2 regions of the Peribacillus sp. NPDC097198 genome follow, and region 1 is predicted to be linked to the other one. Evidence: riboswitches for the same ligand, from Rfam matches in the RefSeq annotation. Region 1 holds a riboswitch; the other holds the start of a gene.
The links. A riboswitch is a leader RNA that binds a small molecule or an ion and turns the genes downstream of it on or off. The one in region 1 is predicted to bind FMN.

Region 1 (15,838 bases):
TATATCGCTGCAATACATTTGCAAGCATGCTTGCAAATGTATTGCACATAAGGGAAAAGTGTATTACAAATGTATTGCTTGTGTATTGCAAACGTATTGCACATGCGATTTTCGTGCTATCACGTTTTTGTTAGGCTTTGCCTAACCTAGCACCCTCGGTGATAGCAAAAATCCCTTATGCTCTTCAGTTTTTCTTCAGTTTTTCTTCAGTTTTTCTTCAGTTTTTCTTCAAGGTATCCATTGGAGAGATTACTTTTGAAAAATCAAAAAAGCCGTTATCTTTTTAGATACACAATATCTGGATCATGAACGGGCCCAATATCTTCATCCTCCATATCTAACTGTTGAACAATAAAAGAGTCGAGATCCATGCCAGTAAACTTCCCTTTAGTCGATAATTCCTTCATTCTAGATCACAGTTAGCACTTATAGTTGTTCAAATTGAGGAGTTATGCTTAGAGGAATTTCAATACAAATCGTACCAATGGAGCTAAATTTAGAATGACTCCTGCACAATACAGGAGTCATCGTTTAGCTGTTTAAACTATAGGTATTTTTTTAGACTGTCCATTTTATGGGGCACAGTTCATGGAAACCTGGTTTTTTCATCCGATCAAGCTGTCTTCCTTAATAAATATAGGAAGTAAGGAGCTCCGATAATAGCGACGATGATTCCAGCTGGAATGGTTTGTTCACTATAAATGATGCGGCCTATTGTATCAGCGAAAACTAAGATGGCTGCACCAATTATGGGAGATAAGAATAAAAAGCTCTGATGCTTGGAACCGACCAACTGTTTGGCGATATGTGGAGCAATCAATCCAATGAAACTAATACTCCCAACGACCGAAACCGCTGAAGCCGCCAATGCTACCGCAATGATCAGCAAAAGGGCCCGATCCCGGTTCAGGGAAACGCCCAACCCTTTCGCCACCGTTTCATTAAGAGCGAGGAGATTCATTGCCTTTTGCTTCCAAAGTAAAAACGGTATCGCCACCAGTAGCCAGGGAAGAAGCGCTAGAATAAAGGGCCAATCGGCTCCCCATATATTCCCTGCAAGCCATTTGGAGATGAATTGGACATCCTCCTGTTTAGCGCTTGAAACCAGGATGATCATTAATCCCGATAATGCTGAGGCAAACCCGACCCCCATCAGCACGAGCTTGATCGGCTGGATACCGTTTTTCCTGTCCAACGTGAAGAGGACGATCAGCCCGGCTGTAATGATCCCACCTAAGAAACCTACTGCCGGTAACTGATAGGTATAGGAGTCTAAATTGGCATCAACGAACAAGTAAAATAAGGTAATTGCAACCCCTGCTCCAGCATTGATACCGATAATACCTGGATCAGCCAGATCATTTTTGGTCAATGTCTGTAAAATGGCACCGGATAATGCCAGCGACATCCCTGCTAAAGTTAGGACCAGGACGCGAGGAAACCGAACGGAAAAGAGAATGAATTCCTCTTTGAATGTCCCATCCCCCAATATCGTCGGAATGATTTGAGAGATACCGACTGAGGAAGGTCCTAAGCTGATGCCGGCAAGGATACTTATGATCAGTAAAAGGGTCGTTAAGCTATACATCCATCGTACATTACTTTTTTTACGCAAAGAAAGTTCGACCTCCTTTCTTTACCAAGACCAGGAAGAATAGGAACCCGATTAATGAGACCAATGCAACAATGGGGATTTCCAATGGAGCAATTACGATTCTACTAATGAAATCCGTTAGAACCATGAAGGCCCCGCCGATTATAATCGACATCGGGATAATCAAACGGTAATCCGCCCCCACGATCTTCCGGACGATATGTGGAATGAATAAGCCCACGAACGACAAATTCCCTATCAGGGCTACTGCCGTTCCTGCTAAAACGATGACCATGAACATCAAAATCACTTTGATCTTCTTCGTCTTCTGTCCAAGCCCTTTCGCCACTTCTTCATTTAAGCTAAGGACGGTCAATGGTTTGCTATAGACAGTCGCCAACACTAAACCAAAGATGATGAAGGGGACAATGATCAAAGCATCCCATGTTGTGCTGATCAACCCTCCAGCCGTCCATGTACTGACATTTTTCGATACATTGAAAAGAATGGCTATACCACTTGAAATGGCCTGTAAAAAGAGAGAAACGGCCGCTCCCGCTAAAACGAGCTTTAGCGGAGATAAACCGTTTCTAGACGTGATACCTATTCCAAATACAAGTAGCATACCAATCATTGCACCTATAAAAGAACTGAACATAAGCATTAAGAAGGTGATTCCGGGAATGAAGGCCAATACCAGGGTAAGAGCTAAAGTAGCACCTGAAGTCAGACCGAGTAGACCCGGATCGGCAAGAGGATTCCTTGTCATCCCTTGCATGATGGCCCCGGCAACTGCCAACGCGGCTCCCACGAAGAATGCCGCGATGACACGAGGAAGACGAATTTCTCTTAGCACATCATAATAGGGTCCACCGCTTCTTCCGATAACAGCTTCATATAAATCTTGAAAACTCGTATTTGCTGCACCATACCCTAACGCCAAGACCACGACCACCATCAAAACAACGAACGATAAAACCATTTTGCTTATAATAGAATAGGAGACTTTCATCGAATCTCCCCTTATTTACCTAGAAAAGATTCTTCGAAGAAGTCTAGTTGTTTATCGAAAGAATGGGCATCGGCGAAATAGAATGCAGAACCTTCCGCATAAAATACCTTTTTATCTTTAACCGCCGGTATTTTGTTGTACCAAGTAGAGTCCATGAATGAAGTATCTTGTCCTTCTTTCACTAAATTAAGAACTAAATAATCCCCAACATAGTCACCTAATACTTCTTCGGAAATTCCAAAAAATCCAGGCTCAAGGGCAACATCTTTAACAGCCTTCGGCATGTTCAATCCCATTTCTTGATACAGGATTTCCGTTCCACGTCCCCAGCTATCGCCAAATAAATAGATTTGCTTATCAGAGTTACCAGCAACCGTTATAGTAGCATCTTCTCCGATTTTATCTTTGATTTTGTCTCCTACTACTTTCGAACGTGCTTGGAAATCTTTAACCCACTTAGTCATTTCCTCTTCTTTATTGACTACTTTACCCACTTCGATACGTTGGTCGATGTAATTCAAAGCACCGTATGTGAAGATTACGGTTGGTGCAATTTCTTGTAATTTTTTAACGTCTTCCACATCATTAGAACCGATGATCAAATCTGGATCAAGTTCAATGATTTTCTCATAATCCGTGCTCGCTACCACTTCAGCATCCGGATATTTTTTAGCGAAATCCGGGTTATCTTTTGACCATGAATCCATACCTACTACGTTGATACCCATTTCCATTAAATCTCCCACGAATAACGATAAAACGACTACGCGTTTTGGATCGGCGGGAACTTTAACCGTACCATTTTCCGATTTATAGCTGATCGTACCCGATTTTTTTGCATCATCCTTGCCTTGCGTTGTTTCTTTAGTCGATGATTCATCATTTCCACAAGCCGTTAAAATAACCATTAATGCTGCAACTAAGAATAAAAGCCATTTTTTCATGTTCATTCTCCTTTTATTAGATCGTATGTGATGCAAACTGGTTTACCTGTACGGGGGTCTTTACTGATTTCCGCGTCAATTTTAAACACTTTCTTCAGTACATCTGGACTCATCACTTCTTCTGGTGTGCCCGCTTTTATTAAATTCCCACTCTCAAGAGCGATCATGAAATGTGAAAACCGGGCTGCATGATTCAAATCATGTAGAACCATCACAATGGTCCGATTTTCCTTTTCATTCAAGTTCTGCAAAAGTTCCAATACTTCAAGTTGATGGGCCATGTCCAGATAGGTTGTAGGCTCATCCAAAAAAATGATGTCCGTGTTTTGCGCAAGTGCCAAGGCAATCCACACCCGCTGTTTTTGACCTCCGGAAAGTTCATCTACAGAGTTGTGTCTAAATTCATATGTATTAGTAGACTTCATGGCCCAATCAATGATTTCTTTGTCTTCTTTTTTTAGGCCACCGAACCCTGATTGATATGGAAAACGACCATATGAAACCAGTTCCTCGACTAAAAGTCCTACTGCACTATCCTGTGTTTGTGGCAAGATCGACAGTTCCCTCGCCAATTCTTTCGTATTCTTTTTTTGTATTTCTGCTCCATCAAGAAAGACCTGTCCATTTTGATAGGGAATGATTCTTGTTAAAGCTTTTAATAACGTTGATTTTCCACACCCATTAGATCCTATGATTGTAGTAATTTGGCCATCGGGAATTTCAATCGTCAAGCCGTTAACGATCACTTTTTTGTCGTATCCAACTTCAACGTTACTAACGTTCATTCGCATGTAATCATTACCTCCCCTTTCACGCTGAAATTGATAATCGTTATCAACTACTTAACAATAAGATTATTCAGTATAATCGAATCTTTGTCAAGCGTTTTTAGGAGAAAAGAACTAAGGTACTACCCTCGTTTTTTTCCCTCCATATAACAACTGCAAATAACAGCCGCCCAAATTTGGACAGCTGCATTGCCTTACCCTCTATTCACAAACTCTTCGTATCTTTCATCGTTCGCAAGCCAGGCTACATATTTACGTTTCGTGTATTTTTCCGCTTCCTCGAACGTATCAAACGATTTCTTTATCAGTTTTCCATTCACTTCAATGATCCACTCTTCTTCTTCATCATTTTCATAAATGAAGATATCCTGTTTATCTCTCGTTGAATATAGGCAACCTTCTGGTGAATTCTTCACATTCAATTGGTTCTTATGAGCGTCGCGCTTAATCGGTTCAGAGAAGAATGTCTTCTCAACGAATTGGCTGTATGCTTTTTCCGACATCGTACAACCTGCGGCTTTTTGATGGCCGCCCCCATCATATTTCCCTGCAACCTCAGCTACATCTATCTCATCATGGATGGTGCGGAAACTGATTCTTTTGCTTCCGACCATAAGGATCGCAATATAATCCAGATGGGAAAATTCTTTTGATAGCTCATTACCCAATTCCGAATGGTAAGACTCGGCATGGACCACCCCAACTGTATGAGGACCGACCGTAGCCTGATACACTTCTCTTTTTTTCCTATTTATGTACCGATCCACACGACTCTCTTCCACTCCCAAAAGAGTCTGTTCCACTTCATCAAACGCGAAGTTTTCAGCTGATGAGAGCTTATGTGCAATCTTCGTTTCGAATTCTTCAATCGGAATCATGAAGAATAAGTCATTCAACCGTTTGGCCGTTACATTATTATTGGCCTGCCATTCCCATGTATCATATTGTCGAACCAATTCAACGAATTCAGAGAAAATCCGGGAAGGCTCCAGCCACTTTTGATCCACCGCATATTGATAGAATAAAGAAGTGGCTGCCGTTTGTTTGCCGTCTTCCTGTTCAACCGTAACAGATGCCCAGTCATGTTCATTCAAATGCAGTGCCGACTTATGATGGTCGATTAAAAGTGCATGTCCTCCATCCTCAACGAATTGCGTAATCATTTTTTCATTATCTTCATTTACCGAAAGATCGGTAACAATCAATGTATCCTCGATATTCGCCTGCTCAAGAAATGCTTCGACATTCTGATTAAGGCGGCCGATTGAATTATAGCTAACTACCACGTCTTCCCCGAATGCAAGCTTCGCGACGATTCCGCAGCCGACCCCGTCTAAATCATTATGTGTAAAAAGATAGTACACATAAACCCCTCCTAAAAACTGATATATTTACTTTTCCCTAAGAAATGATTTTCAATTGCAATCTTTACAATTGTAGCATAATCACATCCGACTATTTTAACACGGTTCCACCCAAAACCGCTTTGAACGTAAAAAAAAATCGGACACCTTCAATTTTTTTCTTTATTTTGTAATATTTACATCGTAATATAGATGAGTTACTAAATAGAAATCGAGGTATGACAATGTATCAGTTCAGATCAGATCGTGCATCAAGAGAAATAATAAATAACTCAAGACACTCGGCCATCATCATCTATACACTATTCACGATTGCTGCCGGCCTCCTATTTTCATTCACAGTCGGCATACCGACTCTAAACATTGGAATCATTGCCCTTTTTAGCATCATCCCCGCCGTTGTGGCCTCCATTTTGATCAAGCAAAAAAAATGGACACTCGGGGTGCCCTATCTTATCGGCATCACGATCAACCTTTTATTCGCTTCGATCATCATCCAGTCCAGTAGCCCTTTGTCATTGGTCCTGTTATATCTAGGGCTTCTTTTTGCGTCCATTTATTACGATTATTATCATGTCATCTTGTCGATCGTCCTATATTCAGGGTTCCTGATTTACCTGATTTTATGGTCAGAACCTTTTTCCATGGTTTTATCTGAAAAGGGCGTCACTGTACTTGGTATCATTCTTTTATTTATTTTAACTGCCATTTTATCCGTCTTTTTCAGTTTAATCGGTAGTGCTTCGATTAATGTCGCTTTGGTCGAGCTTGCTAAGAGCCGACAAACGGAAATCAAGACCAAGGACATGCTTGACGAAATCACCAAATCCGTTCATGGATTGACCGACTTTTACAATGAGCTGCAAGCCAATGTCCAAGTCACTGGAAATATCTCCAAGGAAATCACGAATGCCTTTATAGAAGTCACAAGTAATATTGAATCCCAGGCATTAAGCGCCAATGAGGTGAAAGATTCCATCGATTCATTCGATGGAGAGGTTCAACAGGCCACCCTTGCATCCGATAAAATGAAAGTCCATACGGTAGAAAATGAATCAAGCACCAAAGATGGACGTCAGGCGATGATCATCCTTGCCCAAGATATTATATCCGTGGGGGAAAAGGCTAAACAGACCGCCTTCTTAATGGAAGAATTGAATCAACAAAATAAGCAGATCCAAACGATTCTGGCAACAATCGAAGACATCTCGGACCAAACGAACTTAATTTCCTTGAATGCCTCCATCGAGGCGGCACGAGCGGGGGAACATGGGAAGAGCTTTGCCGTGGTTGCGGATGAGATCAGGAAGCTTGCTGTAAACAGCCGACAGGCGACCAATCAAATCCAGCAAATCTTACATCATATCTCCATCAAGTCTAATGAGGTGACAGATGGCGTGAATCAGAGCTTGGATGTTGCAGGCATGATAAAGAAAAACTCCGAAGATGTCGAACACGTTTTCAAAGAGATGGAAGGAAACACGCTCCAAGTCATGGAACAATCGATCAAACTTCAAACCATGCTTCAAGCTTTGACGCAAAACTCGAGTACGGCAACGAATGAAGTGACCAATATTGCCAGCATCGTACAGGAAAATGCCGCTTCCCTGGAGGAAGTCGCCGCGAGCGTGGTGGATCAGAATACCCTCATTACCCAAATGGAAAGTAACTTCTCCAGTTTTGAAGACCTTTTAAGAAGGCTGGAAAAGCTGACAGTCAGCGAGAAGTAATTTGTTTGTTCAAGAAGAAAGCCGCGGATGGTTGCCCTTCCGCGGCTTTCTATCTAATTTATTGTTCAATCAGTTTTCCAAGGTTCGCCATTTCTATGGCACTGACCGCTGCTTCATATCCTTTATTTCCCGATTTCGTGCCGGCCCGTTCGATGGCCTGCTCGATATTTTCCGTCGTCAATAATCCGAAGATGACTGGAACGCCGGTATCCAAAGCAACGGAGGCCATTCCTTTCGCTGCTTCATTGCAGACATAATCATAATGCGAAGTAGAACCTCTGATGACCGTCCCTAATCCAATCACTGCGTCGTATTTCCCCGTGTTCACAAGTTTCTTGGCAATGAGCGGCAATTCAAATGCTCCTGGCACCCAAGCGATGTCCACGTCATCCTCGTCAACACCGTGGCGTTTCAGACCATCCAATGCTCCGCCCAATAGCTTGCTTGTAATGAACTCATTGAACCTTCCAACCACGATTCCCACTTTCAGTCCCGATCCGATTAATTGTGCTTCGATAATTTTCCCCATGTCTATTTCCTCCTCATTTTTTAAAAACATCATGCATTTTGAATGTATACCTGTTCTTGCGATGATTCCTTTTGCTTACGGTATTGTACCAAGTCCGCAATCGTAATGAATTTCAGGTTGAATTTATCCGCAATTAGTTCCAAGTCGGATACACGTGCCATGCTTCCATCTTCATTCATGATTTCACAAATGACACCTGCTGGAGCAGCCCCACATAACTTGGCCAAGTCGACGGAGGCTTCCGTATGTCCCGTGCGGCTTAACACGCCCCCTGCCTTGGCTATCAACGGAAAAGTGTGCCCCGGGCGTTGAAAGTCCTCGGCAACCGAATCTTCCTTCAAAAGCTCAAGGATGGTAATGGACCGCTCGAACGCACTGATTCCGGTAGACGTGCTTTTATGATCGATACTTACGGTGAAGGCCGTCCCATGATGATCGGTGTTATCATTGACCATCGGATGCAAGTTCAGCTTTTTCGCCAACTGTTGGGTAATCGTCGTACAAATCAACCCACGGCCATGCGTCGCCATAAAGTTAATGGCTTCGGGTGTCGCCTTTTCTGCAAGCACCACGAAATCCCCTTCATTTTCGCGGTCTTCATCATCGGAAATGATGATTACTTTCCCAGCTTTCAAATCTTCAATCGCTTCTTCAATGGTATGGAACATCCTGTACACCTCCATTTATTAGAATCCATGCTTAGACAAGAATGCTAAATCCAGTCCTGGTTTTGATTCGCTGTTTTTCATTTGATGTATGATATATTTCCCTAACATGTCGTTTTCAATGTTTACGATATGGCCTGCCGCCTTCCTGCCCAAAATGGTATCCTGATGGGTCAAGGGAATGAGTGATACAGTCAGCAAATTTCCCTCGATGCCGAATATCGTCAAGCTTGTCCCATCGATGGCAACAGATCCTTTTGGCATACAGTATGTACTGAGCCCTTCTTCCAGTTGGATCACATAATAGACGGCATTTTCTTTTCGTTCTTTTTTCATGATGGTGCCCGTTCCATCAATATGACCTGAAACGAAATGGCCGCCGAAACGTCCATTAGCACTCATCGCACGTTCAAGATTCACTTCTGAACCTGGTTTCAATATCCGGATCGATGAAGCTTTCACCGTTTCAGGCATCACATCGACCGTAAATAAAGTCTGTGTGAAGGAAGTCACCGTCAAACAGACCCCGTTAACGGAAATGCTGTCTCCAAGATGGACATCTTCCAGTACTTTCTTAGAGGAAATGGCCAGTTCCATGCTGCTTCTTCCCTTTTTCATGGAATGAACCGTGCCGATCTCCTCAATGATTCCGGTAAACATAGTTTCTCCCCCTTTTATACACATATAAAAAACCCCTTAGGATGGCCTAAGGAGTTAGCAGGAGAAATGAGTGAAAAAAATGGTATACCTAATAAACCCATCATTTCATATTCTGAAAAAATAGGCGTACGTATACACTTGGATTTCACACGTCCTTCTCCCATCCAGACTGTACTGTCGGCTTTGGATTCTCACCAAATCCTGCCTTTATCAGGCTCGCGGGCTTAGAATTGCTTCATCACCGCCGGTTGGGATTTTCACCCGACCCCGAAGGACTAACTATTTTTTGAATCTTCTATTATTTTAACACTCTAAAGTACGGATGTAAAACATCTATCCTAAAATGAATCGATAGTTGCAAGCAAATCCTATAAGAAAAGGGAGGAATCCATCCTATGTAAGCGACTATAGCCGTGGTGCTTACATATCAATAGATCCCTGCCATCATACGAATCTCGTATACACGATCCAAGAGAGATGCTAGAATTTTATTCCATTATTTTCTTATTAAACGTACTGAATTATGCTATAATAATTGGAAAATCAAGAATAAATGGGGAATTCAAATGGGAAAGACAAACCTTTTAATGGTTCAGCACAATCATATCGAAAGTGAGCGTATCATCTTACGTCCGGTTTCGCTTGATGATGCTGAAGATATGTATGAATATACATCTGATGAAGAAACGACACGTTACCTTTACGACAAACATAAAGATTTGGACCAGACTAAGAACTTCATAGCGAACTATTTCTTGGAAGAGCCTATCGGCAAATATGCACTCGTGTTAAAGGAAGACAACAAAATGATTGGGGCTATCGAATTCAGAGTGCATGAATCGAACAAATGTGGAGAACTGGGTTATACTTTAAACCGGAATTTCTGGGGTAAAGGCTATATGACCGAAGCGGGAAAATCAATACTGGAATTAGCCTTCAATGTTTTGGATTTGGAGCGAGTATTTGCTGAATGTGATGTGATAAATGCCGCATCCGGGAAAGTATTGGATCGCTTAGGCATGAAGTGTGAAGGGATTCACCGTAAAAGCCACATGACGAAGGGTACATTATTAGACAGCGCCTATTATTCCATATTAAAAGAAGAATATGTAACCCCCGAAAAAAAGGATGAAACGGTTGTTAACGCTAAATCCTAATTTCACTAATTAATTAAACACCTTTAAAGGACCTTGCTGCAATAAAAGTAGCAAGGTCCTTATTTTTTAGACGTGTTGTACCTTTATCCCTTTACAGACAATTGAATACCATCTTTTATCCACCAAGTAAGAATCCTTCCTTCCGATGTGCTAAAAAAGGTTATCTCTCCAATTTAAAAGGAATAAGATAATATGTCCCAATTTCATTCAAAGGAGGAAGACACATGCTAATTGTTCTTATCAACCTTGTTGCCTATCTATTCGTCATCACGATGAATTTCCTGGCTAATTACCTTCCCTTCAACGGCCAAACCTCAGGGGAAGTTTCCGGGAAACTGGACGTTCTTTTTACCCCAGCCGGCTATGTATTCTCGATATGGGGATTGATTTATTTTCTTCTTGCCATCTGGGTAGCCAGACAGTTTATGGGGAAACACAAAACAAGTCCCGCATATATGGTCTCTTTCCCATGGTTCGCCTTAAGCTGTGTATTTAACGGAGCCTGGCTATTAGCTTGGCATTACGAATACTTCCTGTTATCCGTCATCATCATCATTACACTTTTATTGACCTTGATTGTCATTTACACAAACATTATAAAAGTGAGGCATGCCTTTCTCGACTTGATGCCCTTTTCCGTCTATCTAGGATGGGTGAGCGTCGCGACCATTGCTAACATTTCCTACTATCTGACCTATATCGGCTGGAATGGTTTCGGGTTTTCCGATGTAGCATGGACGATCGCCCTCTTACTCGTAGCCACGGCTCTGGCATTCATCTTTGCCATTAAAAACAAGGACTGGTGCTACCCACTCGTCTTCGTCTGGGCCATCATCGGAATCGGCGTAAGGAACAGCACGCCCCATCCGACAATCACCACCACATCCTATATCCTGGCCGCCCTCATCCTCATCCTATCCATAACCGTCCTGATCAGGAACCTCAGGAAATAATTCAGGAAATAAAAGGGGTCAGACCCCTAAAACGCCTGTTCAAGGTCAGACCAGATGTCATGCCAGGATTCTAGGCCGACGGAGAGCCGTATGAGTTGGTCGGTGATGCCCATCTGCGTTCTTGATTCTTTTGGGATGGACGAGTGTGTCATCGTAGCGGGATGCTGGATCAAGGATTCAGCGTCTCCTAGGCTGACCGCGATTTTTATAAGCTTCAAGTTATTGAGGAATCGTTGGGCATCCTGTTTTGTCCCCTCCAGTTCAAAGGAAATCATGCCTCCACCGGATTTCATCTGTTTTTCCATGATCCGATAATCCCCTGATTCTGCGTCGCCTGGATAATAGACGGCCTTAACCCGTTGATGCTGTTTCAGCATGCGAAAGATCTCCGTTGCATTAGAAGCGTGACGATCCATCCTGACTGGCAACGTCTTCAATCCCCGCAACAGCAACCATGCATCAAATGGCGAAATAATCCCTCCGATATCCTTCTGTGTTGTCATGGCCACCTGATTGATAAACTCCTTCTTTCCGACAATCAGACCCGCCACAACGTCCCCATGTCCACAAAGATACTTCGTAGCACTATGAAGGACGACATCACATCCAAATTCCAGTGGCTTCTGTAAATATGGAGTGGAAAACGTATTATCGACCACAACAGGCACATTATTCTCCTTGGCGACTTTCATGACCAATGCTAAATCGATCATTTTCATCGTCGGATTAATCGGCGTCTCAACATAGATGCAGGTCGTATTCGGACGGATCATGCTCCTTAGCTGGTCCTCCGTTTCCATATCGCAAAAATCGTGGGTGATCCGGTATTTTTCCTCCATCAGTTGAAGAAGGCCGAAAGTACATCCATACAACCCTTTTGAACAAACGATATGGTCATCGGCTTTGGTCAAAGCAAAAAGGACCGCAGACACGGCAGCCATCCCTGAACTGAACGCAAGTCCCGCTTCCCCGCCTTCCAAGGCCGCAATCTTCTCTTCCAGCACCCGAACCGTCGGATTTCCCAGCCTCGAGTAAATATATCCATCTTCTAAACCAGCAAACCGGTTTTCCCCTTGTTCGGCCGTATCGAACGTAAATGTCGAGGTTTGAAACAAAGGTGTGGTCAAGCTTCCTAAATGCTCCTTCGAATCATATCCTTCATGAATCACAGCTGTTTCAATATGCTTATATTTCTCTCCCATTCTAACTCCCCCTATCCAAATAGCTATATCTATCATATGTTAAAAAAACATATTTTGGAAGCGTTTTCAATGTAAGTCGCCTGGGCATTCGTACAGGATCAGTCCTGTTGCCCTTGTTAATCATCCACAAAGCTTGTGAAGCGGCCAGTTTTCCTTTAAAAAGCTTGCAATCTATCAAATAGGAACGTCAAATGAGGATAGCCGGATTACGCTACAGAACATAAAAAAAGAGACAGCCTTCATGGCCATCTCCATTCTTCATGCCTATTCTTCTTCTACGATATTCCCACCATAGAAAGTGACTTTCGTTAAGGGGATTTCAAGTTCGCGAGCCATTTTCTTCAACTCACGCTCTTCTCTTTCCGTCACGATCGAGATGACCGTGCCATCCGCTCCGGCACGTCCCGTTCTACCAGACCGATGAATATATTGGTCAATGTTTTCAGCCATATCAATATGAACGACGGCTGTCAGTCCTTTAATATCAAGTCCACGGGCCGCCACATCGGTTGCAATCAACATCGGTGACTTTCCAGAACGAAGCTTACGCAACGCTTTTTCACGATCGACTTTATTCGACTCCCCGTGAAGTACGCCCATTTCGATGCCTTTAAACTTAAGCTTCTCATGTAACACGCTAAGCTCGGCAATATCGTTCAAAAAGGCCAATGCCTTCACATCTTTCAATCTTGTGATTTTCTCCAAGATTTTGGACTTTTCGCGTCTTTCGACTACAAAATAAAGATGATCGACCTTCGAATCCATTTTTTCACTTTTATCAACCTTGATCAATTCTGGTTCATTCATGAATCCTCGGGCCACTTTTTCCGTTTCTTCGGGAAGGGTCGCCGAGAACACCATGATTTGGCGGTCCTTAAGCGTCGTTTTGATAATATTGTTGATTGTTTGCATATGCTCGGGAATGATCAATTGATCTCCTTCATCGAGTACGATCGTTTTCACTTCATGCATCTTCAACTTCTTTTGGGCAATCAATTCATAGACACGGCCTGGTGTTCCCGCAATCACTTGTGGATGCTTCTTCAGTTTGTCCAACTGACGCTTCACATTGGCACCACCAATGAAGGCTGCTCCAGAAATACCGCTACCTTCCGACCAAATCCGAATCTCTTCATTGATCTGCATCACCAATTCCCGTGATGAAGCCAAGATTAAAGCTTGGGGGGATTTTTTTTCAGGATCTATTTTTTCAAGCAATGGCAGTAAATAAGCAAGTGTCTTTCCCGTCCCCGTTGGAGATTCGGCCATGACGTCTTTTCCTTGTGCAATGACAGGAATCGTTTTCGTTTGTACCGGCGTAAGTTGTGCAAAGCCTGACTTTTTCCAGACTTCCTGGATAAATGGCTTTCTATCATTCAGTAATACAGGTAATTCGCTCATATCGTTCTCCTTTAATAAAAAAACTTTTCATATCCTTTATAGTACCATTTGTTATAGGGTAGTAGCCAACGGAATCCGAATTGTCACCGTCGTCCCTTTATGTTTCTCACTTTCAAATCGCATCTCACCATTCAATCGATGGACAATTTTCTGACAGATGGTAAGCCCGATTCCCGTTCCCTTTTCTTTTATCGAATAAAACGGTTCACCAATTCGCTCCAACCGCTCCGGCTCCATCCCGATCCCATTATCACTGACCATGACTATAGCATGATCATCGATGATTTGCAGGGATATGTCAATTTTTCCATTCTCACCAACAGCCTCGATGCCATTCTTGATGAGATTGATGAATAGCTGTTTAAGCTCGATCGAATCGGCCATGACTAAAACGGGGTCTGCCCCTTTCACTTCAATGGCCATCTCAATATTGTTCAGGTTCGATTCAGCTTTCATGAGTGTATACACTTGATGCAGGCAATCCCCAAGGTCCAGCTTACGGAAGGTGACATCCTGTTTCTTGCCAAGGACGAGCAACTCGCTCGAAATGATATTGATGCGTTCAATTTCCTTTAACATGATGTCAGTATGCAACGGGTCGACTTCCTTGGTCATATCCATTAATTGCACGAACCCTTTTAATGATGTCAACGGATTTCTTATTTCATGTGCCACGGCTGCCGAGAGATGCCCGATGACGGAGAGCTTTTCAGACATGACCATCAATTCCTCTTCACGCCGGACCTTGGTAATGTCCCGGACGATGGCATAGATTCCAAGTAACTCCTTGTGGACAATGATGGGCAAAAAGGTGACACGCATGATTCGCTTTTCGTCATCCATCCTCTGGATATTCGTTTCGAAGTGTACAGCTTCTCCCTCCAAAGACTTGATAAAATAATCAGATGCTTTTTCATTTTCGATCAAATCGATGAAGTATCCCGCTTGTTTTGCTTTTAATGCCTCACCTCGGACCCCGAGGAACTTTTCGGCTTTTGGATTAACCGACATGATCCTGCCTTCAAGATCCAATTGTAGAACACTATCTGGATTGTGCTTAAACAAGGATTGATACTGCTCATCCTTCAAGTTGAATTCCTGTTGGGACCGCAACATTTTCCCTGTCCAATACCGGATGATGACATAGAGAATGATCCCGGTTATGAATATATAGATCCACCCCTTCGAATGCTGGAACATCGCATAGGTGTGAACATTCTCTTTTGCGCGGGACATCGAGATGTAATCGGTAACAAAAATCCATAAGGCCCCAATGATCATATATATAATAGCTACTTTACCTGCAATTTTATGTGAATGGTTCATCGCGTATCCTTTATATTTATTTTTTGGCTTATTATTCCCAACTCACTCAAAAAAAAGTCCTCATGCACTACACATAAGGACTTTACAGCTATTGTACCATGTTTTTGCTAATGATTGAAAAGAGAGTGCCATCCATTCAATTGAACAGCGCATTCTATTTAGTCAGGTTTTTAACAGCCTGATCAAAATCTTCGTCTATTTCTTTAGAAGGTTTCGCCGATAACAGACTGAAAATCACGACGGCAAGCGTACCTGCGATAAAGCCAGGTATGATTTCGTAGACTTCCGCGAACTTGTCGATGGATTCCCATACGATCACGGTTACCGTACCGATGACCATTCCAGCCAGTGCTCCCCATTTTGTCATTCTTCTCCAGAATAGGCTCAGTAAAATGACCGGTCCGAATGCCGAGCCGAAACCTGCCCAAGCATACCCGACCAATTTTAAAATGGTCCCGCTCGGGTTGAACGCCAAAACAAGGGCAATCACGGATATCGCCAATACGCCCAACC
Region 2 (15,838 bases), on a different contig from region 1:
ATTCACACTGGAAGTCTATGATAAAGAGAATGAAGAAGACGAGCAATTCAGTGCCGCCATTGATAAAACTGGTACGATAGCTAAGACTTATGAAGCAGATGTGACATTGTTCGAGCGTCAAAATGAAGCGTTGCCAGGTGAAAAAGCAGAACTTGATAAAGTTAAGGATTTTAAAATAAAAGTGAATGAACCCTTGAAACACGATCACTTTGCTTATTATCAGGTGGATTATAAATTGGACGAGCTTAGTACCATGTCTTTTAATCTCATCAATAAAGAGACAGAAGAGAAATTTGGAAATATCACGGTGGATTTGAATAATCCGCAGAAGATGTATGAATTGAATAAAGGGTATTCTGTCGAGTTAATGAGTTATTTCCCCGATTTCGAATTTGATGAAAAAGGAGAACCGACGACGATATCAAAGGTTCCGAATAATCCGGCATTTATCTTTAATATGAAGACCCCAGATAAACCAGATGGAGAAGTGAGTTTCGTAGCTATAAAAGAGACGGTGGAACCATTAGGAGAAAATACATATAAACTGGCTTTTGCTGGAGTTGAAACGAAAGACGTTACAGCTTTGACTGTCAGGAAAGATCTTACATTGTGGATTCTTTTCACCGGGGGAATTATCTTCATGATAGGTGTTATCCAAGGTTCGTATTGGAATCATCGCCGTATATGGATTAAAAGAAATGAGAGTGAGATTTTGATAGCCGGCCATACCAATAAAAACTGGCATGGCATTAAGAAAGATATAAAAAATGCGATTGAATCAACACCACTTTGTGAACCAACAGATTTACTAGAAGAGGAGAAATCTTCTAATAAGGGGGAAGTTTTAAATGGCTGATTTGAGCGGTAATTTATTATATGCGGCCTTCTTTTTATATCTAATTGCGACCTTTATTTTTGGAGGCTCGATAAAGGATAAAAAAGGAGCAGAGGAGAAAAAACAAAATAACTGGGCAAAATTAGGAATCACCTTGACCATTTTAGGATTTGCAGCGCAGGTGGGTTATTTTATTACAAGATGGATTGCTGCGGGCCATGCACCTGTTAGTAACCTGTTTGAATTTACAACATTTTTCGGCATGATGATGGTAGGGGCATTCATCTTGATTTACTTTCTTTATAAAACGCCCGTCCTTGGGTTATTTGCCCTCCCCATTGCATTATTGATCATTGCGTATGCAAGTCTGTTTCCGACGGAAATATCGCCGCTTATACCAGCCTTGCAGAGTGATTGGCTACATATCCATGTAACAACTGCAGCGGCAGGGCAGTCCATTCTTGCCATTAGCTTTATCGCCGCTATCATTTATCTGGTTAAATCGGTGGAACAGACAAAAGCAAGTAAACGGACATTTTTTCTTGAAATCATCATGTATACGTTAGTCAGTACACTTGCACTTGTAATAGTATCCTCCACTTTCTCCATGATGGATTATAAAGCTAGTTTTGATTGGGTTGATAAAAAAGATATGGCAGCCAAACAGGAATATACACTTCCTGCATTGGTTGGTCCTCATGAAGGGGTTATGCTTGAAAAGGGACAATTCCAACCATTGGTGGAGATGCCTGCAATAATCAATGCGAAAAAACTGAACACAGTCATATGGTCGATTGGTGCAGGACTGGTCCTGTATGGCTTGATAAGGTTGATTTCTCGGAAAAGAGTCGCTGCTCTAATAAAACCGCTTGTTAAAAATGTTAATTTGAACTTGCTGGATGAAATCAGTTACCGTTCCGTTTTAATTGGATTTCCAGTCTTCACACTCGGGGCACTTATTTTTGCCATGATTTGGGCCCAGATTGCTTGGACACGATTCTGGGGATGGGACCCGAAGGAAGTATGGGCCCTTATCACCTGGTTGTTTTATGCAGCCTTTTTACATCTGCGTATGTCTAAGGGATGGCAGGGAGAAAAATCAGCCTGGCTTGCGGTCATTGGTTTTGCCATCATGATATTCAATTTGATATTTGTGAATTTGGTTATCGCTGGTTTGCATTCATATGCCTAATTAAGGGAACCTTATCATTAGATGAAGGGGGTCTTTTGATAGTAATGTCGTTAATTTTATCGATATTCCTACCAAACGATCCCTTTTTTATGATTAAAGCGTTATTGCTAGGGAAATAAATCCTAGAGGGCTTTTAGAAAGCTTGTGGTAATTATTGTGACAATATAGTGAAAAGTTAAGGAAGAGCCTATAGAATTGGCTGTTTATCTGGATTTGTTAAGAAATAATATTAGGCATTAAAGCTTTCATTTTGTAAAATAAATGATAGGAGGCTGGTTACGAAATGTATAATGCTATTAAAATTCTTGTGGTGGATGATGAAGAAAGAATTCGCCGCTTGCTAAAAATGTATTTAGAAAGAGAAGAATACATAATTGATGAAGCTGAAAATGGTGATGAGGCTTTAGTGAAAGCTCTAGAAAATGATTATGATTTAATCTTATTGGATATTATGATGCCTGGCAAAGATGGTATTGAAGTCTGTCGGGAGTTGAGAGAGAAAAAAACGACACCTATCATCATGCTTACCGCTAAAGGTGAAGAAGTGAATAGAGTCCAAGGATTCGAAGTGGGGACAGATGATTATATTGTCAAACCCTTCAGTCCACGTGAGGTTGTATTAAGGGTCAAGGCGTTATTGCGCCGTTCTTCCAATGCAAATTACATGCAAACCGAAGCATCAGCAAAAGATGTAATCGTATTTTCCCACCTAACGATTGATAATGATGCCCATCGTGTGCTCGCGGATGGCAAGGAAGTATCTCTCACGCCAAAAGAATATGAATTATTATATTTCTTGGCGAAATCCCCCGATAAAGTTTTTGATCGTGAGCAGTTGCTAAAAGAAGTGTGGCATTATGAATTCTTTGGAGACCTTCGAACTGTGGACACGCATGTCAAACGCTTGCGTGAAAAGTTAAACCGTATATCCGAAAATGCTGCCAAAATGATTGTCACTGTTTGGGGCGTGGGTTACAAGTTCGAAGTTATTAACGACTGATGCTATGGGGCAGTGTTGTTGGTAAGCTTTGGGCAACGATTCTTTTGCTGGTATCCTTTGTTCTGATCGTTTTGACTGTACTTCTGGTTGAATTCTTTGATAATTTTCAGATAGAGAATGTCGAAAATGATTTAACCAAAATGGCACAGCAAATCATTACGGTCACGAATGAACATGGGGGCACTGGAGACGAAGTTCTCCAAATAGCTTCTGAATTGATAGGTGATGAAACGAAAGTGATCATCTTGAATGACAATAAAATGGTCTTTTCATCTGTTGATGAGAATGGGTTTAAGATAACGCCTGAATTCATTAAAGATGATCCCGAATTATTAAAGGTATTTACAGAGAGAAAAACTGTAAAAAAAGAGATGATGCTTTCGACTGAGGGGACAGATGAAGATACATTGTCAGCAATTGTAGTGGGGGTTCCTCTTGAATTAAATGGTCAGCAGGATGAGGTTTTCTTGATTCAGTCATTGGAATCGATGGAAGAAACAACGAAATCCACAACGCAGTTCATCCTCTTAGCTGCAGGGATCGCTATAATATTGACAACGATTTTCGCTTTCTTTTTATCTACGAGAATCAATGCTCCACTAGTAAAAATGAGGGAAGCTGCCTTGGCCATAGCTCGTGGTAAATTTGATACCAAGGTTCCCATCCTCACCCAGGATGAAATAGGTGAGTTGGCCATTGCATTTAATCAGATGAGAAAACAGCTGAAATTCAACATGAATGCCCTCAGTCAAGAAAAGGAACACCTTGCAAGCATTCTCAGCAGTATGGCAGACGGGGTTATTACCTTTAATAAAGATGGTACTATCCTTGAGACGAATCCTCCAGCTGACCGGTTCTTGCAAGCATGGTACTTTGAAAAAGGATACAATCGGGAAGACAATATGAATGTACCATCAGTACTCATGAATCTATTTGACGAATCAGAGTCCTATGATAAGGAACAAGTTGGAGAAATTACTTTACAGGGTAGAAATTGGGGACTGATTGTCAGTCCTTTATATTCAACTGCAGATAATATCCGCGGTGCTGTCGCCATCATCCGTGATATGAGTGATGAACGTCGCATGGATAAACTAAGGACGGACTTCATTGCCAATGTGTCCCATGAGTTAAGGACCCCGATATCGATGCTACAAGGGTATAGTGAAGCCATTGTAGATGATATAGCAGGCAGTGAAGCTGAAAAAATGGAAATGGCTCAGATCATTTATGATGAATCGTTGAGGATGGGACGTTTAGTTAATGATTTATTGGATCTAGCCAGATTGGAATCAGGGAAAATGAACCTTACTTATGACCTGGTTTCCGTCTCCCCCTATTTAAAGAGGATTACAAGTAAGTTCTATGGACTGGCTAGAGATAAAGGGATCACGATTACGACGCATCTTCAAGACGATGGGATCAACTGGAATTTTGACCCTGATAGAATTGAGCAGGTATTGACGAATTTAATTGATAATGCAATCCGTCATACTCCTGCAGGCGGAAAAATCGATGTCATTCAAAAAATGAGTGATCGCAGAGGCTTGATTATAGATGTGAAGGACTCTGGTTCAGGTATTCCGGAAGAAGACTTACCATTCGTATTCGAGAGATTTTATAAAGCGGATAAAGCACGTACCCGTGGACGGTCTGGTACGGGCCTAGGTCTGGCCATTGTTAAAAATATCATTGATGCACATGATGGATATATTTCGGTGAACAGTTTACCAGAAAAGGGAACAACATTCAGCTTTATTCTACCTCGAATATTGGAAAATACTGAATAAATGTCAGATTGCTTGGCAAATAATCTTGATACATGAGAAACAGAGTGGGCAAAGGCAATTGGATTCTCCTAATTGCCTTTGCCCATATTTTATTTGCGGGCAGTATATGGAGTGAATTGGGTAATTAGTATAAAATAAGTATGTAACTTTCATATGAAAATATCGACTATAATTATGAACGGATGTGGAGAAATAATGGATTCCATTTTCCACGATCTTTATGAAAAATATCACCAGGAAATTTATCAATTCATTTATTATATGACCAAAGACCGTGAAACGGCAGAGGACCTGGTTCAAGAAGTTTATATCAGGATAATGAAGGCCTATAATCGTTTTGAAGGCAATAGTAGTGAAAAAACCTGGATGTATTCCATTGCGAGAAATGTGACCATTGATTATTTTCGGAAACAAAAAGGATGGAAGAATAAAATCATTCCCACTATTGATTGGGATGGTCAGATGATTAAAGATAATCAGCCGATTCCCGAAGAAGTGGCCATTATGAATGATAATGTCAGAGAGATATATCGTTGCTTGAATCGATGTACTGTTAATCAAAAAGCAGTCATTATTTTACGGTACATACAAGGCATGTCCATTTCAGAAACCGCGGATGTACTGAATTGGAGTGAAAGTAAGGTAAAAACAACACAACACCGCGCTTTAAAAGCGATTAAAAAAATGATGGATGATTCATCAGAAGAGGGGAGGAATTCCTTTGAAGAAATCCCGTTGGAAAGAAAGAGAAATTGAGGACTTGCTTCGCCAACTTCCGGAGGTAAAAGATAAACGCTCGAAGAAAGAAGTGTTTTCGAGGATAGAAGGTAAGCAAAGAAGAAACCGTAAAAAACTTTGGATTCCTCGTATTGTGGGCATTGCCTCCTTATTCTTAATGATGATCATTGGATCTTCACTGATGATTGGAAAAGATGAATCTCAAGAGCAGGAGGTTAATAGCCACGGCAATGGAAAATTGGCCATTTCAGAAAGTAAGATCATTTTGGATAAGCAAGAAAAGCATGATATTGAATCAAATGAAAAGCAGGATGTAAAGGAAGATATTGAGGGCGAACCAATAGAAAAAAATGAATTGAAAAGTAAATCTCAACAAGTGGAAAAAGAAAAAACACCCATTCGTGCGATTTACTCAGAAGATTTGCAGGGGAAGTCGACAATAACTCTAGGCGTGCCTGATCACCAACAGAATTTTATCGTACCTCTATCTTTTGTAGTCGATACTATCGAAGAAACGGAAGCCTTGGATCAGGTGGTAAAAAAGATGTCGACCATTAATGAGAAAAAATATGGCCTGTCCGATTATTTCCCTCTAGATATTAAGGTATCCCATGTTCCCACCAACAACACAGCAAATATCGAATTACGGGCAGGCAGTAATCTGCTGGATGAGGATATCGTGTTTCTTAGAACCATGGAAGAAACCTTATCCTATCTAAATATTGATAAAGTGACATTTACAACGGACGGAAAATCTGGTGCCAGTTTTGCTCATGCCGGAACAGTAATAGAAGAAGAAATTCCCCAGCACAAGAATCGCACATTCTTTCTTTATCACACGGATAAATCATCTTCAAGTTTCCTTGTGCCTAGCAATATCGATTATCAGAACATGGAAGAGGCCCTACAAGCGGCAAAGGAGGAACCTGGCATAGAAGGGATTTCTTCTGCTCTACCGGAGAGTTTGAAGTGGGAGAACCTAACATATGATGGGGGTTTAGTAACTGTAGAACTGGCACAAGAAGGCCGCTTGAAGAATGATTCAGAGTCGCTTCAAGGTTTGGAAGTCATTCTATTTACAGCTAAAGACTTTGGCTATGCAAAGGTGAAGTTTGTAAACTCCCCTGTAGAAATGGTAGGTTCTCTGAATTTATCGGAAGAGATTACAGTACCCGTTGCTCCTAACTTAGTTAATTAAAGGTCAAGTGCATGCTTGCGATGTGAGAGGCAGATGAGGGTCGTTCAACAAAAAAAGGATGCCCGCTAGTGGGGCATCCTTAAGTGGAAATTATAAAGCTATTCGGGCCATGAAAGTAATTTCTTGTGTTTCCTCTAAGAATTGCTTCATATTATCTTCTAATGGTTTATCGAAACTCAATACCATGATAGCTTCCCCGCCAGCTTCTTTACGACCAACTTGCATAGTCGCGATATTTACGGCATGATCACCAAGAATTTTACCGACGTTACCGATTACTCCAGGTTTATCAGTGTGTTGGATATAAAGTAAATTAGCTTCTGGATGGAAATCAATTTTGAAACCATTCAGATTGACAATCCGGGAACCATAGTTCTCGATATGAGTACCACTAATGGTTAATTCGCGAGTGTCGCCTTTTACTTTTAGACTGATCAGGTTAGAATAACCTAGAGAGTCAGTAGAAACCTTTTCGCCAATGGTAATGCCACGCTCTTTAGCAACCAATAGCGCATTCACTTCATTAACTGAAGCATCTACTCTTGATTTGAAGAAGCCTGCTATTAGGCTTTTTGTTAGAATAGCGGTGTCGAAGTCCAATGACTCACCTGCATAAGTTACGGAAATCTCCTGAATGCCTTCTTTCATGCATTGTGAGGCAATGGAGCCCATTTGTTGGACTAGTTGATAGAATGGCTGAACCTTTTCAAACACCTCTTTAGAAATGGCTGGAAGGTTAATTGAACTTGATACAGGATTACCTTCAAAATAGGTTAATACTTCTTGGGCGACTTGAACGGCAACATTCAATTGGGCTTCTTTAGTGGAAGCTCCTAAATGAGGAGTAGCGATGACGTTATCAAGTTCAAGTAATTTATGGCCAAGCGGTGGTTCTTCAACAAAAACGTCCAATGCGGCTCCAGCTACATGTCCCTCGACAATCATTTCATATAAATCATCTTCATCAAGGATTCCGCCACGTGCACAGTTTAATACGTACACGCCTTTTTTACAGGTTAGTAACTTTTCTTTATTGATTAACCCTCTAGTTTCGTCCGTTAGAGGTGTATGTACAGTGATTATATCTGCTTTAGGGAGCAATTCATCTAAAGTCAGGGAAGTTACGGACATTTTTTTTGCACGATCAGCTGTTAAGAATGGGTCATAAACTATGACTTCCATGCCGAAAACTTTTGCGCGTTTGGCAATCTCTCCACCAATTCGTCCGAAACCAACAATACCTAAAGTTTTTCCGCGAAGTTCCGTTCCTGTATAAGAAGATCGTTTCCATTCTCCATTTTTCAGGGAAGCATAAGCTTGCGGAATATGGCGCATCAAAGAAGCCATCATGGCAAATGTATGTTCAGCTGTTGAAATTGTATTTCCGTCAGGAGCATTCACAACAACGATTCCTCGTTTTGTTGCAGCAGGAATGTCAATGTTATCAACGCCGACACCTGCGCGAGCAATGATCTTTAGTTTTGGCATGCGGTTCATTAAATCTTCTGTAACTTTTGTTGCACTTCTAACCAGTATTGCATCGATCTGATCAAGTTCGTTTGCTGCTTCTTCTACAGTCTTCTGAATAAGAAGAATATTGGATGCCTCTGAAAGCGGTCCGAGTCCTTCTGGTTTGATGGCATCTGCTACTAAAATCTGATACACGTGTAAACACCTTCCTAGGTAAAATTCTCTTAAATTTCAGTTAATTTTACAATTGAAATAGGAAAACTGTCAATTTGGCATACCTATATGTAAGCGCTTTAATTAAATTTACTTTGAAATTCACTCGTCCAAAACCGCAAGGGCAAAGGGTTTGAGTCGTAATTTTCTAAAAATAAAAATTATTTTAGACCGAGTAAAACGTCGTGATTATAAATACATATTTTGTTTAAAATGAATAAAAGTGTAATATTTGATTGTCGTAAATTCATAGTTGCGATGAAAATACTATTCAAAAAAAGAAAAATCATTTATAATGAAAATTGTAAATTAATTTTATAGGTCTATCTTCGGGGCGGGGTGTAACTCCCCACCGGCGGTGATGAAGAAAAATTCTTCTAAGCCCGCGAGCCTTAGGGCAGGATTTGGTGAGATTCCAAAGCCGACAGTATAGTCTGGATGGGAGAAGATGGAGGTTCCTGAATGCGTTCAAACAGTCAAGTGCTGAACGTTTGTTTGATGAAACCTTTAATTTATCCCTTTAATTCTGTCGGAATTAAGGGGTTTTTTATTGAACATCAACATTCATGAAGGATCCCTAACCTCTTTTTCAAGGTAGATCAAGAAAAAGAAGGAGAGAGAACTATGAAATCGAACAAAGTTAAAAAGATGGTCACACTTGCAATGCTAGGAAGTCTTTCCTACCTACTAATGCTTTTGAATTTTCCATTTCCGGGATTTCCGCCTTTTCTGAACATTGATTTTAGTGACATCCCAGCACTGATGGCGGCATTGATTTTCGGACCGCTTGCAGGAGTTTTAGTTGAATTCCTGAAAAACTTATTGGATATGGTCATGACTGGAAGCGATACGGGTGTACCGGTTGGACATATCTCTAACTTTATAGCGGGGGTATTATTCATACTGCCAACATATTATGTATATAAAAAAATAAGTTCGAAAAAAGGAATGACATTTGCCTTGCTAGCCGGGACAGTTTCCATGGCGCTAATTATGAGTGTCTTGAACTATTATGTCTTTTTACCGGCATATACTTTCTTTATGGGATGGGATGCCATGACCGCACCAGAGTCAAGACAATTCGTAACTGCGGCAATACTCCCTTTTAACATCATTAAAGGGGTGCTCATCACTTCCGTTTTCATGCTATTATTTGTTAAACTCCAAACATGGATCAATAAAACAAGTGTTATATAAACATGCTTAATATATAAAAAGAGGCAGAAACCACCAGATTATAACTGGGTTGTTTCTGCCTCTTTAATGTATGGGGAGAGTTTTAAAAAATACATAAAAAAAGCCATTCTCAAAATGAAAATGGCTTTTATTCTTATTCGAATTTTAAAGCGTCGCCCTCGAATGATTCGTCTGCGACTTTGATAGAGTCTGTGGGGCATCCTTCAAATGCATCCATCATGTCATCTATAAGAACATCGGGGATTTCAACGATTCCTTCGTTATCATCTAGCGTAACAAAAGCAATTCCTTCATCATCATAATCATAGATATCTGGTGCTGCAGCTCCACAAGCTCCACAAGCGATACATGTTTCTTTATCAACAATAGTAAATTTAGCCATGAATAAAACCCCTCCTAAGTTGATTTACAACTCAAAACCTTTTTATTATAGATTAACATCTCTTCCTTATTGTAAGACCGAATGCCGAACTTATCAATAGAAAATGTAACGATAATACGGCAGTATATGAAAAGTCAACACAAATTATTGGGAAAATTTCTTTATAACGAGTACGTATTTAGTTGTTTATTCACAAATATCGTTGCATATATGACATAAAAAAAGGCGGTATTTGCAGATTTTTGTTACAATATAATTGGATAAATGGAACAAGGATGTGAGTTTCATGAACAATTATCTTCAAGCAATCATTTTATATGCGATACAAAAGTTCCAAGGTGAGCGTTCCATCTACGCAATTTATCATATGCTTCAGGGTAAAAAATCGTCCCAGACTATTCAGGATGCGCATTTATTTGGTCTGACGAATATATTTGGGACTATGCCTCGTTTTACCCGGGAGGAGTTATCTCAAAACATAAAATTGTTTCTTGAACTGAAACTAATCGAACCAACGGAAAAAAATGATGTGTATTTGATTAGTGAACAAGGAGGAGGGGCGTTGGCCTCTTATTTCAAAAAGTGGCCTCTTCCTTTATCACTAAATGGGTGGAAATACCAAAACATCACCCCGGATTTTTGGAGAAGACTCAATCTTCTTATCCAAACTATATCCCATATTGTCCACAATGAAAGGCCTTTTTATCCGATACAACAGAATCAACGAGTACAGGAATTCGTAAAGGGTTTTTTATATGCCAACCAACAAAATCGAGAGTTACTTGCTCAGCATCTTTTTGATGAATTGGTCACCCTCTTAGAGATGCAAAGTGAGTTGAACCGTGACATTTTTGTTTTGAAAATTACGGGAGTCAATCGAATCGGACTTACGTTTGAGCAGATTGGAAAAAGGAAAGAAATTGATGAGTGGTTTGTGCACTACGTTTTTCTCGATTCATTGCATCAAATGCTCGCAGAGATATCAACAGTACGCGATTACCCTCTGTTGGCTTCTCTAATCCATGATTGGAAAAATGGTGGGCATCCTCATCTAACACAATCGACACATACGACTCTGCAATATATTCAGGCAGGGAAAACGCTACAGGAAATTGCAGAGATTCGTCGTTTAAAAGGAAATACGATTGAGGATCATCTCGTAGAAATCGTGCTATCGGACAAAAGTTTTTCGATAAATGACTATGTTCCAATAGAGGATGAAGACAAAATCATTACGGTCATTAAACGGTTGAATACGAGAAAACTCAAGGTAATCAAGGAAGCTGTCGATAATGAGCAAATTAGTTTTTTTCAAATAAGGCTTGTACTTGCGAAAATAGGTGATAGAGGATGAACTTGAATACAGTCCTGAAAGATAAATTTGGATTTGACAATTTTCGTCCTGGACAGCATGAGGTAATCGAATCCTTGCTAGAAGGGACCCACACATTGGCAATGCTTCCCACAGGGTCTGGTAAATCATTATGTTATCAACTCCCTGCTTACCTTATCAATAAGACGGCTATAATTGTTTCGCCGTTATTATCCCTGATGCAGGATCAAGCGGATCAGCTTAAGATGAGAGGGGAAAAAAGTGTTCTGACCCTCAATTCTTTTTTGACCGCGTATCAAAAAAAACAGGCATTTGAACGATTGCAAACGTATCGGTTTATTTTTCTGTCTCCCGAAATGCTTGGGCTAGAAAGTGTAATCCAGTCTTTAAGGAAAATTGACATAGGCTTATTTGTCATTGACGAGGCGCATTGCATTTCTCAATGGGGATATGATTTCAGGCCGGATTACTTGAACTTGGGAGAAGTGAGGCGTAAGTTAAATAACCCATTAACGCTTGCCTTGACGGCAACAGCAACAAAAGAAGTACGGGAAGATATTATCAGGAAATTGAATATATCCCAACATAAGGAAATCGTTTCATCCGTTGATCGGGAAAATATCGCGATACTTGTGGAAAATATATATAGCTACGAAGAAAAGCTTGCCCGTGTCCTCTCGCTTGTCAGGGAATTCCCAGGTAGTGGAATTATTTATTTTTCTTCGAAAAAAGTGGCTGAAGCGGTCTCGGGTTTTTTACAGGAAAATGGAGTCGGTAGTGTCAATTATTATCATGGTGGTATGGAACAGGAGCAAAGAATGCTCATTCAGCAGCAATTCATCTTGGGCCAGTTAAAAATCATTTGTGCAACGAGTGCGTTTGGAATGGGAGTCAATAAAGCTGATGTTAGATTTGTCATCCATTTTCATATCCCATCCACAATGGAATCATACCTTCAAGAAATAGGGAGGGCAGGCCGTGACCAAAAACAAAGTGTAGCCATTTTACTATATAGCGAAGGGGATGAAGGACTTCCGTTGCATTTGATGGAACAACAGCTACCAACTGACCATCAAATTGAGGCCGTTTGTTCGTATTTAAATGAAGCGAAAAGAAGTATGGCTGATTTAAGTCTTTCTGAAAAAGAGCATCTTCTTCAGAGCTTTTCCTTGAATGATATTCAATTCCGTTTTTTTACACAATTTCTGACGGATGATGACTCACTATTGCATAGAACAAGGATGAAAGACTATTGTCATACAAGAAAGATGCAAAATCAGGCAAAGCTGAACGTTTTTTTGAATTGGATTCATACTAAAATATGTAGGCGTTTGGGCATTTTGCATTATTTTGAAGAAGAGCAGCGAAAAGGGAATGACGTATGTTGCGATCGTTGTGGAATAGATGCAAAAAATATCTTGGATGTATGGCCGGCAGTAAAGGAACAGCAGGGTAATTCATATTCTACATGGAAACAGGAATTAGCTTTTATCTTATTGGATAAGGATAATGGGCATGAAAAATAAGCAGGCGCAATTAATTAAACAGCTGACAGACAAACAGTTACTATATAATTTGTTCCTGACCCAAATTATTCTCTTAACGATTGGCTTTTTTTTAGGTATTATCTTATTTGAAGATTTTTCTACCTTTCGTTCTTTATTTGACATTAAAGATATGGATATTTTGTTGATAGGTGTCCCTGCTGGAATCTTAGTGGTCATTTTTGATGTGGTCATGATGAAAGTGACCCCTGTTTCCTATCAGGATGATGGTGGAGTCAATGAACGCATTTTCAGTAGCCTACCATATCCCATGATCTTTATCGTCTCTTTGTTAGTAGCGGTTAGCGAGGAATTATTATTTCGTGGTGTTATGCAGACACATATAGGCTTATTGTGGACGAGCATTATCTTTGCGGCGGTTCATTATCGTTACTTATTTAATTGGTTTTTATTTTTGAATGTGACGCTTTTAAGCTTTCTCATCGGATTTTTGTTTGAATGGACCCAAAATATTTTAGTGACGATCACAGCCCATTTTTTAATAGATTTTATCCTCGGTATATTAATAAGACATAAGTATGTAAAGCTGGCAGTATGTGAAGAGGGTGGTGACTTAGATGAGTCGTGTAAAAGAGAATGAAAACGATCAAGCTGGAGAACTTCGTACGCGATCCGATCGTCATAAGGTGAAGTCATCTTTACCAAAAAGAAGTGAGGTTCATCAGAGTAAAAAGAAAAAAAGCAAAGTGAAGATAAAGTTCCCAATGATTAAATTATTATCGCTATTTTTCATTTTGCTTCCTATAGGATTTTATAGTCTTTATACATACCTTCAGGATAGGCCTGAAAAGGATACCAAAAGTAGTGAAGTGGTGAATTTTAGTGATGACGAAGAAACTATAGAAGAGGCTGTGCCGACAACGGCAACGGCCGGGGATATTAAGGAAAAAGAAGAAAAAGATACTGCTAAGCTTAAAGAAAAAAAGCAAGAGGAAGATAAGGCTGCAGAAGAAAGAGCAAAGAAAAAAGCCAAACAAGAAGCGGAAGCAAAGGCTAAAGCAGAGGCGGAAGTAAAAGCCAAACAAGAAGCGGAAGCAAAGGCTAAAGCAGAAGCGGAAGCGAAAGCCAAACAAGAAGCAGATAATAAAGTAGCTTCTGGGGATGCCGCAGCTACCAAATCGGAGGCTGACGGATATAAAGTTGTTTACCATACGGTTCAGGCAGAAGAGACATTGTTCAGGATTGCGATGAACTACTACAAATCGCAGGAAGGCATTGCGCTAATTCAGAAATGGAACGGGCTGAATGGCAATGAGATTTCGAAGGGACAAGTCTTGAAGATACCACTGAAAAAGTAAAAGCAAAAGCACTCTGTCTCTTAAGATCGACAGGGTGCTTTTTTTCCTAAGGTTGGGTTATTTATAGTAAAGGTCCGCCCCCATTATCATTTTTTCCAAGACAACCTCATATCATGATTTGAAGGATTAGGAAAGAGGGGGAAGATAAATGGAACCGGCAATCATTTTATTGGATGATAAAACCGATCAGGCGGCAAAACAAATGTTACAGAATGTTGTGGTCCGCAAAAAAAAATTCGAGACGCTCAAAAAGAAGCATCTTCATAGTTTATGGGCAACAATGATTATCGCTGCTCTTTTCTTGATATATCTTTATTTATATATAGTTGTTCCTTATTCCTATTCGTTCTTTAAGATGTTCAGTGTCTTTGTTGACCATTTTAGCCATTTTTTATTTTTGGCTGCGACGACCGGAATCTATGGTTATATGATGATGATCAAAAAGAAAATGGATAAAGCAGAAAAGGAATTTCAATTGCTTCGATGTGAAATTATCAACAAAAGCAAACAGTTGTGGGAAAAAGAGGATGAATGGAAAAATCGGCACAAGGTATTTGACATGATGAAGAAGAACTATGATATTAACTTATTTCATGAAAATAAATAAACTCCTAGTTAGGAATATTGAATAGCGGGTATTATGGTTTTATGAGTAAGTTTCGGAAGGATTTCGGTAATTGAAAAGAAAGAAGGTTTAATGAAAGATGTTTTTGGTTTATGTGTTTTTGGGTTTGGTACTGCTTATATGTGTGATGGTTTTTTACATGTGGCGTACAGCTAAACAAGATAGGCTACTTATCCAGGATTTATATTTCAGCAACTTTCCGGAAGGATTTGGGGAAATTCGGATTTTTTTTATTTCCGATCTACATCGGAGAATCATATCGGATCGTTTAATCGAAGATGTCGTTGGTAAAGCGGATTTAGTCATTATTGGAGGGGATATTAGGGAAAGTGGAGTCCCTTTAGAGCGGGTAGAAAAAAATATCTTGAAACTGAAAGAGATTGGTCCTATATATTTTGTATGGGGGAATAATGATTACGAAGGGGACTTTCATGAATTGGATGCCTCACTTCTGAATCTCGGGGTCAAGATATTGGATAACACTTCCGTTTCTTTTGAGTCGGAGTCAGGAGAAAAGGTTGCTCTCTTAGGCATAGATGATATTTCAGTTGAAAGAGACAGACTCGACCTTGCTCTTTCGGACTGCGGGGATGAGCATTTTCGGATTTTGATCAGTCACAATCCACTTGTTAAAGAACAACTAAAGTCAGAAAATCGTATCAGTCTCGTTCTTTCGGGGCATACCCATGGTGGGCAGATACGCATATTTGGATTTGGCCCATATCGTTTGGGAGGCATAAGGAACGAAACGGAATGCATGTACATAACTAGTAATGGATATGGGACAAGTACTGTGCCATTAAGGCTTGAGGCAAAGCCGGAAACCCATCTGTTCACATTGAAAAAAGGGAAATCTACAGAATATGGAGAGGTTTTGGAGAAAATCTATTAGGCCGTTAACTCAATGAGCATATTTGAATTTTACAGAGTGGAATTAATCCACTATAATTTCATCAATGATGTTCTGTTATTGGAGGCCTTGTAAACTTATGCAAGAAGGTA

Region 2: linked by a shared signal. The riboswitch ahead of ACIQXQ_RS08560 (ECF transporter S component) and the one ahead of ribE (riboflavin synthase) in region 1 are both predicted to bind FMN.

The regions. Positions count from the first base shown of each region.
Region 1 covers NZ_JBIWDO010000008.1:199-16,036, forward strand. The annotation lists gene ACIQXQ_RS14890 (FecCD family ABC transporter permease) at 614-1,588, opposite strand; gene ACIQXQ_RS14895 (FecCD family ABC transporter permease) at 1,608-2,606, opposite strand; gene ACIQXQ_RS14900 (ABC transporter substrate-binding protein) at 2,618-3,550, opposite strand; gene ACIQXQ_RS14905 (ABC transporter ATP-binding protein) at 3,553-4,341, opposite strand; gene ACIQXQ_RS14910 (DHH family phosphoesterase) at 4,533-5,702, opposite strand; gene ACIQXQ_RS14915 (methyl-accepting chemotaxis protein) at 5,927-7,432, shown strand; gene ribH (6,7-dimethyl-8-ribityllumazine synthase) at 7,491-7,961, opposite strand; partial or broken gene ribB (3,4-dihydroxy-2-butanone-4-phosphate synthase) at 8,027-8,629, opposite strand; gene ribE (riboflavin synthase) at 8,648-9,286, opposite strand; FMN riboswitch at 9,435-9,565, opposite strand; gene ACIQXQ_RS14935 (GNAT family N-acetyltransferase) at 9,853-10,443, shown strand; gene ACIQXQ_RS14940 (tryptophan-rich sensory protein) at 10,668-11,396, shown strand; gene megL (methionine gamma-lyase) at 11,423-12,598, opposite strand; gene ACIQXQ_RS14950 (DEAD/DEAH box helicase) at 12,863-13,999, opposite strand; gene ACIQXQ_RS14955 (ATP-binding protein) at 14,051-15,325, opposite strand; gene putP (sodium/proline symporter PutP) at 15,480-15,838, opposite strand, start outside.
Region 2 covers NZ_JBIWDO010000004.1:155,578-171,415, forward strand. The annotation lists gene resB (cytochrome c biogenesis protein ResB) at 1-856, shown strand, start outside; gene ccsB (c-type cytochrome biogenesis protein CcsB) at 849-2,027, shown strand; gene ACIQXQ_RS08535 (response regulator) at 2,311-3,027, shown strand; gene ACIQXQ_RS08540 (ATP-binding protein) at 3,024-4,817, shown strand; gene sigX (RNA polymerase sigma factor SigX) at 4,992-5,573, shown strand; gene ACIQXQ_RS08550 (hypothetical protein) at 5,539-6,753, shown strand; gene serA (phosphoglycerate dehydrogenase) at 6,844-8,418, opposite strand; FMN riboswitch at 8,758-8,890, shown strand; gene ACIQXQ_RS08560 (ECF transporter S component) at 9,061-9,633, shown strand; gene ACIQXQ_RS08565 (ferredoxin) at 9,767-10,015, opposite strand; gene ACIQXQ_RS08570 (YpbB family protein) at 10,302-11,369, shown strand; gene ACIQXQ_RS08575 (RecQ family ATP-dependent DNA helicase) at 11,366-12,874, shown strand; gene ACIQXQ_RS08580 (CPBP family intramembrane glutamic endopeptidase) at 12,864-13,493, shown strand; gene ACIQXQ_RS08585 (LysM peptidoglycan-binding domain-containing protein) at 13,471-14,211, shown strand; gene ACIQXQ_RS08590 (DUF2663 family protein) at 14,360-14,818, shown strand; gene ACIQXQ_RS08595 (metallophosphoesterase) at 14,922-15,728, shown strand; gene ACIQXQ_RS08600 (MerR family transcriptional regulator) at 15,826-15,838, shown strand, end outside.